DNA from 4 places in the Streptomyces sp. NPDC127117 genome. Region 2 is predicted to be linked to each of the others. Evidence: riboswitches for the same ligand, from Rfam matches in the RefSeq annotation. Region 2 holds a riboswitch; each other region holds the start of a gene.

Region 1 (2,194 bases), on a different contig from region 2:
CGGCCGCCGCCCGGTCCCGCACATCGGCGAGCGATTTCGCGCAGCCGGGGCGGCCGATACAGGCACCCACCCCGGTCCAGGGGGAGTCGGGTCCGACGATGAGGCCGGTGGCCCCCAGCTCGTCCAGCAGCCCCGCCGCCCGTCGCCGCTCCACCCCCGGTACGACGACCCCGCGCCACGGAGTCAGCCGCAGTTCACCACGTCCCCGGTGCCGGGCCGTGTCGGTCAGCGACCGCCACTGCGCCCCGTCGATCCGACCCAGGGGGATTCCGACGGACAGCGCCGCCCCGTCGTGCGGACCGGTGACCACGCCGGGGGCGGGGCCGTCCGAGCCGCGCGGGCAGTCGCGGTCCTCGGTGGCGGCGGTGCCGGGATCCTCCTCCCGCAACCGCCGTACGACCTCGTCGAGAAGGGAGCCGGAGCCGCCGGGCAGGTCCGACACCCGCCAGGCGCCGGTGCCCGACGCCCGCTCCAGGAAGATCTCCGCCGCCAGGAGGGCGGCCCGCGGCGCCTGCGCACCGGGTATCCGCACCACGGTCCGGGCCGTGCCGATCCGCAGCAGCGCCGCTCCGCCGTCCTGCGCCAGCAGCGTCACATCGCCGCCCAGCGCGTCCACATCGCCACGGCCGTCGTCGAGCACGAACAGGAACCTGCCCGAGAGCCCGGCCGTCCGCGCGCCCGCGCACAGCAGCGAGTCCAGCGTCCGGAGCCACGGTCCGACGTCCGCCGCCCCGCTGTCGTCGAGCCCCGAGAGCGGCGACGCCACGATGTTGCGTATCCGCTCGTGGCGGGCGGAGGGCAGCAGTCCCGCCTCGCCCAGCCGGCCGGCCAGTTCGCCACCGCAGTCGGGGCTCAGCCCGCGCAACTGCACATTGCCTCGCGAAGTGAGATGCAACTCACCATCGCCCAGTCCCTCCGCCACCGCACCCAGGGCATCCGCCTGCGCCGCGGTCAGCAGACCACCGGGCACCCGGACACGGGCCAGCGCGCCGTCGTCCGCCCGGTGCAGCCGCAGTGTGCCGGGGCAGGCGTCACCGCGGTCCCGGGCAGACGCGTCTTCGGGCAGCGAAGGCGAAGTGGCAGGTGGGGGCATGGCGGCGAGCATACCGACCATCCGAGCAGAACCGTATGTCCTCCATCGGTTGACCGGCCCTTACTATGCCTAGTGACGGGCCATCCGGCACGTCGTCGCCACAGACGGCGACAGGGGAGGAAGTCCGGTGAGATTCCGGCACGGTCCCGCCACTGTGAGCCCGGCCCCGGCCGGGCGAGTCAGGAACTCCCTTCCCCGGCCCTCGACTCCGTCGAGCAGGGGAGACTCCATTCCGACACCGCCCGGGGCGTGGACACCCCGAGGAAGGCCCGACGCCGCATGATCCTGCTCCTGTCGACGTCCGACACCGACCTGCTCAGCGCCCGCGCCTCGGACGGCCCGGTCTCCTGCCGCTACGCCAACCCCTCCCGGCTCCCGCTCCAGGACCTCCCGCAGCTCCTCGACGGCGTCGACCTGGTCGTCGTACGGCTCCTCGGTGGCGTACGCGCCTGGCAGGACGGCCTCGACCAAGTCCTCGCCACCGGGCGCCCCGTCGTCGTCCTCACCGGCGAACAGGCCCCCGACGCCCAGCTGATGGCCGCCTCCACGGTCCCCATCGGCATCGCCGCCGAGGCCCACGCCTACCTGGCCCACGGCGGCCCCGCCAACCTGGACCAGCTTGCCCGCTTCCTCTCCGACACCGTCCTGCTCACCGGCCACGGATTCGCACCGCCCGCCCCGGCACCCTCCTGGGGCCCGCTGGAGCGCACCGCCCGCCGCACCGACGGCCCGGTCGTCGCCGTGCTCTACTACCGCGCCCACCACATGAGCGGCAACACCGCGTTCGTGGACGCCCTGTGCCGTGCCGTCGAGGACGCCGGCGCCCGCGCGCTGCCGCTGTACGTCGCCTCGCTGCGCACCCCCGAGCCCGAACTGATCGAGGCGCTGCGCGCCGCCGACGCGATCGTGACCACCGTCCTCGCCGCGGGCGGCACCCGGCCGGCCGAGGCATCGGCGGGCGGTGACGACGAGTCCTGGGACGCGGGCGTCCTCAGCGGCCTCGACGTCCCCATCCTCCAGGCGCTCTGCCTCACCGGATCGCGCACCGACTGGGAGGGCAACGACGAGGGCGTCTCCCCGCTCGACGCCGCCAGCCAGATC
Region 2 (2,194 bases):
AGACGCCCAGCGCCAGCGCGCTCACCCGGCGCGACAGCCGCACCGCGCGCTCGATGTCCGCGGTCTCCACGGCCCGGCCCGTCTCCCCGTTGAGCACCGGGCGGTGCTCGATCCGGCCGCCGTACGCGAGGGTTCCGCCGAGCCGTACGCCGAGTGCGCCCGCGAACGACGCCTCCACCGGGCCCGCGTTGGGGCTCGGGTGCTTGGCGGCATCGGCCCGCCAGGCGTGGACCGCTCCCCGCGGCCGCCCCCCGGCGGCGACGGCCAGCAGGGCCGTGAGCCGGGCGCCGGGCCAGCCGGCGAGGTCGTCGAGGCGGGCCGAGGCCCAGCCGTAGCGCAGATGCCGGGGCGAGCGGTGCCCGACCATGGCGTCCAGGGTGTTGGCGGCCCGGAATCCGGCCAGCCCGGGAACCCCGGCCAGCGCACCCCACACCAGCGCGCCGACCACGGCGTCCGAGGTGTTCTCCGCCACGGACTCCACCACGGCGCGGGCGATCTGCGGCCCGTCCAGGGAGTGCGGGTCGCGGCCGCACAGATGCGGCAGCCGCTCGCGGGCCAGGTCGATGTCACCGGCGGCCAGGGCGCCGCCGATGGCCCGCGCCTCACGCCCCAGGGACGTGCCGCCGACGACGGACCAGGTGGCGGCGGCGGTCAGTGCCACGGAGGCGGCGGGGCTGCGACGCACGGCACGGCCGATCAGCGCGGCACCGCCCGCGGCGCCTCCGGCGCAGACCAGGGTGTGCAGCGCGCCCCAGCCGCGGTGATCGCGCCACAGCCGGCGCTCGACGCCCGCCGCGGCCCGCCCGAAGGCGGCGACCGGGTGCCCCCTGCGGGGGTCACCGAGCAGCAGATCGCCGATCAGACCGGCCGTGGCGCCGTACGCGAAGATGCGGTCGGCTCGCACGGTTCAGCCGGCCGTCGCGCCTCGGCGGACCTTCGTACAGGCGGCTCTCGTCGAGAGCGCCGAAACAGCGGACGCACGGCAGCCAGGCATGGCGATATGTCCTCACTCAGGGTCCGCGCCCTGGTTCGACGTGACCGGCGACGAGAGTCTCCTGGCTTCCGGATCCGCGGTTCCCCCGGCCTTCCAGCCCGCTCGCGCGAGCCGTGACTTCCGGTGTTGGGGGACCGCTCCCCGGTGACAGTGGCGGGACCGCGCCGGATTCGCACCGGCTTCCTCTGCTGTCGCCGTAATTGGCTCCGGCAGTCCACCACGCCCCGCGAACGCCCGTCAACCTGCCGTTGACCTGCGACGGCGCAGTGTGCTGATACCCACATCGGGCCGGACACCTGTGGTGTCCGGCCCGACGGAGGAGCGTGCGCGGGAGCGGCTCGGACCGCCCCCTGATTGTGGGTCGCTGATTGTGGGTCGCTCTCAGGCGACGATCAGATAGATCCCGTACGCGACGGCCGCCGCGCACAGCCCGAAGCAGACGTACGCGCCGGCGCGGGCCAGCAGCAGCGAGCCGCCGGAGCCGCCCTGCGCCGCCGGTTCCGGCTGCTTGGAGAGGCCGACGATGCCCAGGGTGAAGAGGCCCACCAGCGCGACGGTGACAACGAGGGAGACGCCGAATACGGAGCCGAGGGCTGCCCAGTCGATGTTCATGCTGATTCCTTAGACGGCCGGCCTGTCGGCCGGCTCAGACGGTGGCGGGTCGCGCCGGGTCCTGGGTGGTTCCGGCCGGGGCCGGAATGGTGGTCGTGAGGTTCTGGGCCGGCGCCGCGGCCATGGTGGGCGGCGGGCTGACGGCGGCGATGGCCGCGGTGACGACGCCCGCGGGCTCGACCCCGCCGTCCTGGGGCGCGACATCGTCGTGGCCGACCGGCTTGCGGCGCGACACCAGCCAGATCGCACCGGAGCCCGCGACCAGCAGCGCCGCGACGACGACGACACCCCAGGTGCCCTGCTTGGTGAGGAGCTCCGCGCCCGCGCCGACCAGTCCGGCGGCCGGCAGGGTCAGACCCCAGGCGACGAACATCCGGGTGGCGGTGGACCAGCGGACCACACCGCCCTGCCGGCCGAGGCCCGCGCCCATCACGGCGCCGGAGCAGGACTGGGTGGTGGAGAGGGAGAAGCCGAGGTGCGAGGAGGCCAGGATGACCGTCGCGGCGCTGGTCTGGGCGGCGAAGCCCTGCGGCGGCTTGAGGTCGGTGAGGCCGCTGCCCATGGTGCGGATGATGCGCCAGCCGCCCA
Region 3 (2,194 bases), on a different contig from region 2:
TGCCAGCCCGGCGCCGACGACGGCCCCGAGCAGCACCCTGGGCAGCCGTACCTCCCACACGATCGTCGGGAACGCACCGGAGCGTTCACCGCCCAGGACCGTCCTCAATACCTCGCCCGGCGGAATCCGTACCGGGCCGAGCACCAGACCGGCCACCGCCGCCGCGAGCAGCAGCACCGTGAGGGCGCCGATCACGACGGGGGTCGAGCGGAGGACGGACTCCGGGCCGGTGCGGGCGGACCCCGCGCTCACGGAGTGCCGGGGTGCAGCTGCCCGGCCAGGTCCTGTACGGCGTCGGCGACCCGGACACCGAGCACGGCCGAGGACAGCGGGAGTACCGCGAACTTCTCGTTCTTGATCGCCGGCACGTCCGCGAGTGCCGGGTCGTTCAGCAGCCGCTTCTTCTTGGCCTCGACCGTGGTGCCTCCGTAGTCGTAGATCACGACCACCTCGGGCTTGCGCTTGATGACCTGTTCCCAGGACACGTCGCCGAAGGTGGCGTCGAGGTCCGCGAAGACGTTCCGGCCCCCGGCGAGCCGGACGATCTCGTTGCCGACGCCCTTGCCGCCCGCCGTGAACGCGGAGCTTTCCCCGGAGTCGTACACGAACACCGAGGGATGTGCGGAGCCCTTGAGCGCCGTCTCGACCTTCGTGATCTTCTGTCGTTCCTCGGCGATCAGCTTCTTGCCGCGCTCCGGTACGCCGAAGACCCTGGCGACTTGGGTGATCTCGGTGGCGAGCTGATCGATGCCGACCTTGCCCTTGGTGCAGTTCTCGATGTTCAGCCGGGTGTTGATGCCGTCCTTCTGGAGCCCCGCCCGGTCCTGGCCCTTGGCCTTGTCGAAGGCGCTGCTGTACCCGCCGTAGACGAAGTCGGGGTTGGCGCCGAGAAGCACCTCCTTGGAGGGGTACTCCTTCGCGAGCACCTTGGTCTTTTCGTACGCGGACCGGTACTCCGGCAGGATGCTGTCGTCCAGGTAGGCGGTCCCGGCAAGCCGGTCCTGGAGCCCGAGGGCCAGCATGATCTCGGTGACGTGCTGGTTCATGGTGACGACCCGCTCCGGCGGGGCGTCGAAGGTCGTCCTCGTACCGCAGTTGGTGACGGTGTAGGGGAAACCGTCGGCGGCCGGTGCGGCCTCTGCCCTGCCCTCGCCGTCGGTTCCGCAGCCGGTGAGCGGCAGCAGAAGCAGTGGTATGAGCGCGAGGGGTACACGGCGTATCGGGGGCATGGCCGAGCCTTTCCGGGGGATGTCCTCGTCCCCTGGGTCGTACGAGAAGGCGGCGCGGCCAGTATCTGGCTTCCGGGCTGTCGCAGCCCGGTCACAGTGGCGGGACCGTACCGGATTCACACCGGTTTCCTGACGCGCGTCGCCTGAGTTTTCGGAACTCATTCTGTCAGACCGCTTATTCCGGCAGGCCATGCCCCGTGCGCTGCCGGCCTTCGGCGGCCCCGGACGCCGATGTCCGCGACGACGACCCGCGCCGCGGACGGGGTGCTGCCCGGACCCGCAGGCTCGCCCGTTGTTCCCGCGGCCGAAGTGAAGCCGCGGGTGTGGGTCAGCTTTCGACTTCGGTTTTGTCGCCGCCCCAGAGGGTGTGGAAGGTGCCGTCGCGGTCGGTGCGGTGGTAGGTGTGTGCGCCGAAGTAGTCGCGCTGGCCTTGGGTGAGGGCGGCGGGGAGGCGCTCGGCGCGCAGGGAGTCGTAGTAGGCGAGGGTGGCGGCGAAGGCGGGGGTGGGGACGCCCTGGGCAGTGGCGGTGGCGATCACGGTGCGCCAGTCGTTCTGCGCGGCGGCGATCTCTTCGGCGAAGCTCTTGTCGGAGAGGAGGCTCGGCATCCGGGGCTGAGCCTCGTAGGCGCTGGTGATCCTGTCGAGGAACGCGGCCCGGATGATGCATCCGCCGCGCCAGATCGCGGCGACCTTCCCGAGGTCGATGTCCCAGTCGTATTGCTCGCTGCCGGCCGCGATCTCGTGGAAGCCCTGGGTATAGGCGACGATCTTCGAGGCATACAGTGCCTGCTCGACCTGGTCGGCGAATGCCGCCGCCTCGTCCTCACCGAGCTTGCGGGCGGTCGGTCCGGCGAGGTGGCGTGAGGCATCACGGAGGGCGGCGTGCCCGGAGACGGAGCGGGCGAAGACGGCCTCGGCGATGCCGGAGACAGGAACGCCCAGGTCGAGGGCGACCTGCACGGTC
Region 4 (2,194 bases), on a different contig from region 2:
GTGCCGGGTGAGACAGCGGTATCCGGCCCCCCTGAGCGAGCCGGCTTCCCTCCGCAGGCAGCCCACGGCTCTCGCGGTCCATGGGAAGCGCTGCCCATCGGGCATTTCGGCGATCTGGACTACGAACCGCGCGACCACGGCGCAGGGTCGAACGTGCCGGGAGGTCTTCGACGGCGTCCTCGGCGACCGGCCCCACCGAGTGGACCGCCGCCGGGACGATGTGGAGGTGACCCCGGCCGACCTGTTGTCGGTGCGCCGGATCAGCGGGCCGCCGACCCCCGGGGGTGTGCGCACCAACGTCTCCGTCGCGCTGCGCTGGTTCGCCGCCCGGCTGCGCGGGCAGGGCGCGGTGGCGCTGGACGGCTGATGGCGGACGCGGCCATCGCCGAGATGCCCGGGTGCTTCCCGAGTGTCCTTTGTCACTTTCCGAATCCTGGACGGTTCTCGTCCCCACTGAGTGACGGCCCGTAGTCTGACGGAGCAGCTGGTTCGCCCTGTCAGCCAGGCAGGGAGTCGTAAGAGGGAACCCGGTGGGAATCCGGGACTGCCCCGCAGCGGTGAGCGGGAACGACCGCCGTCATACGCACTGGGTCCGAGGTACCGGACCTGGGAAGCGACGGCCATTAGGTGTCCTCCGAGAAGAGGGCGTGCCCGCGAGTCCGAAGACCTGCCAACTGCCCGTGTGCGGACCACTCCGCGCGCGGACACCCCGGTGACCTCGAGGGCGGGTCGGCGTACATACCAGACGGGACGACCGCGCCTTTGCCGCGCGGGATCATCACCTCTGGTTGGCCATTCCTTCGCGCTCTCGTCCCGTCTCCGGGGCCCAGGGATTCATCTCGCGAAGGAGATCTCCGTGACCAGCAAGTCCGCAGCCGCGGCAGCACGGGCCACCGTGTACGGCTACCCCCGCCAGGGCCAGAACCGGGAACTGAAGAAGGCGATCGAGGGCTACTGGAAGGGCCGCGTCACCGCCGATGCCCTCCGGGACACCGCCGCCGACCTCCGTCGGAGCAACTGGCGGCAGCTCGCCGACGCGGGCGTCGACGAGGTGCCCACCGGCGACTTCTCGTACTACGACCATGTCCTCGACACCACTGTCCTGGTGGGCGCGATCCCCGAGCGGCACCGCGCAGCCGTCGAGGCCGACGCGCTCGACGGCTACTTCGCCATGGCGCGCGGCACCCAGGAGGTGGCACCCCTGGAGATGACCAAGTGGTTCGACACCAACTATCACTATCTGGTGCCGGAGTTGGGCCCGGAAACGGTGTTCACCGCGAACTCCGCCAAGCAGGTCGCCGAACTTGAGGAGGCGCTCGCACTCGGTCTCACCGCCCGGCCGGTCCTGGTCGGCCCCGTCACCTACCTCCTGCTCGCCAAGCCCGCTCCCGGCGTGCCCGCGGACTTCGACCCGCTCACCCTCCTGGACCGGCTGCTCCCGGTGTACGCCGAGGTGCTCGCCGATCTGCGCGCGGCCGGCGCCGAATGGGTACAGCTCGACGAGCCCGCTCTGGTGCAGGACCGAACCCCGGCCGAACTGAACGCCACCACCCGCGCCTACCGCGACCTCGGCGGCCTCACCGACCGGCCCAAGCTGCTGGTCGCCTCCTACTTCGACCGTCTCGGCGACGCCCTGCCGGTGCTCGCCAAGGCCCCGGTCGACGGCCTCGCCCTGGACTTCACCGAGGCCGCGGCCGCCAACCTGGACGCGCTGGCCACCGTCGGCGGACTCCCCGGCAAGCGGCTGGTCGCCGGAGTCGTCAACGGCCGCAACATCTGGATCAACGACCTGTCGAAGTCCCTGTCCACCCTCGGCACCCTGCTCGGGCTCGCCGACCGGGTCGACGTGGCAGCCTCCTGTTCCCTGCTCCACGTCCCTCTGGACGCGTCCGCCGAGCGGGATGTCGCGCCGCAGATCCGGCGCTGGCTGGCCTTCGCCAAGCAGAAGACCGCCGAGATCGTCACCCTCGCCAAGGGCCTCGCCCAGGGCACCGACGCCATCACCGCCGAACTCGCCGCCAACCGCGCCGACCTGGCCTCCCGTGCGGGCTCGCCGATCACCCGCCATCCTGCCGTGCGGGCCCGCACCGAGGCCGTGACGGACGCAGACGCCCACCGCTCCCAGCCGTACACCGAGCGGGCCGTGGCCCAGCGTGCCCATCTCGGGCTGCCGCTGCTGCCCACGACGACCATC

Evidence for each region. Region 2 has a riboswitch for cobalamin ahead of ACFVH0_RS23010 (cobalamin biosynthesis protein). Riboswitches for the same ligand answer to the same signal wherever they lie in the genome.
Region 1: another riboswitch for cobalamin. It lies ahead of cobN (cobaltochelatase subunit CobN); the one in region 2 lies ahead of ACFVH0_RS23010 (cobalamin biosynthesis protein).
Region 3: another riboswitch for cobalamin. It lies ahead of ACFVH0_RS25020 (ABC transporter substrate-binding protein); the one in region 2 lies ahead of ACFVH0_RS23010 (cobalamin biosynthesis protein).
Region 4: another riboswitch for cobalamin. It lies ahead of metE (5-methyltetrahydropteroyltriglutamate--homocysteine S-methyltransferase); the one in region 2 lies ahead of ACFVH0_RS23010 (cobalamin biosynthesis protein).

The regions. Positions count from the first base shown of each region.
Region 1 covers NZ_JBHXTM010000013.1:147,024-149,217, reverse strand. Annotated here, with positions in the region: gene cobG (precorrin-3B synthase) at 1-1,105, opposite strand, end outside; cobalamin riboswitch at 1,153-1,302, shown strand; gene cobN (cobaltochelatase subunit CobN) at 1,373-2,194, shown strand, end outside.
Region 2 covers NZ_JBHXTM010000026.1:61,603-63,796, forward strand. Annotated here, with positions in the region: gene ACFVH0_RS23010 (cobalamin biosynthesis protein) at 1-904, opposite strand, end outside; cobalamin riboswitch at 1,049-1,181, opposite strand; gene ACFVH0_RS23015 (hypothetical protein) at 1,376-1,606, opposite strand; gene ACFVH0_RS23020 (anion permease) at 1,641-2,194, opposite strand, start outside.
Region 3 covers NZ_JBHXTM010000030.1:28,354-30,547, forward strand. Annotated here, with positions in the region: gene ACFVH0_RS25015 (FecCD family ABC transporter permease) at 1-252, opposite strand, end outside; gene ACFVH0_RS25020 (ABC transporter substrate-binding protein) at 249-1,229, opposite strand; cobalamin riboswitch at 1,268-1,391, opposite strand; gene gndA (NADP-dependent phosphogluconate dehydrogenase) at 1,558-2,194, opposite strand, start outside.
Region 4 covers NZ_JBHXTM010000030.1:22,898-25,091, reverse strand. Annotated here, with positions in the region: partial or broken gene ACFVH0_RS24995 (malate synthase A) at 155-393, shown strand; cobalamin riboswitch at 469-690, shown strand; gene metE (5-methyltetrahydropteroyltriglutamate--homocysteine S-methyltransferase) at 857-2,194, shown strand, end outside.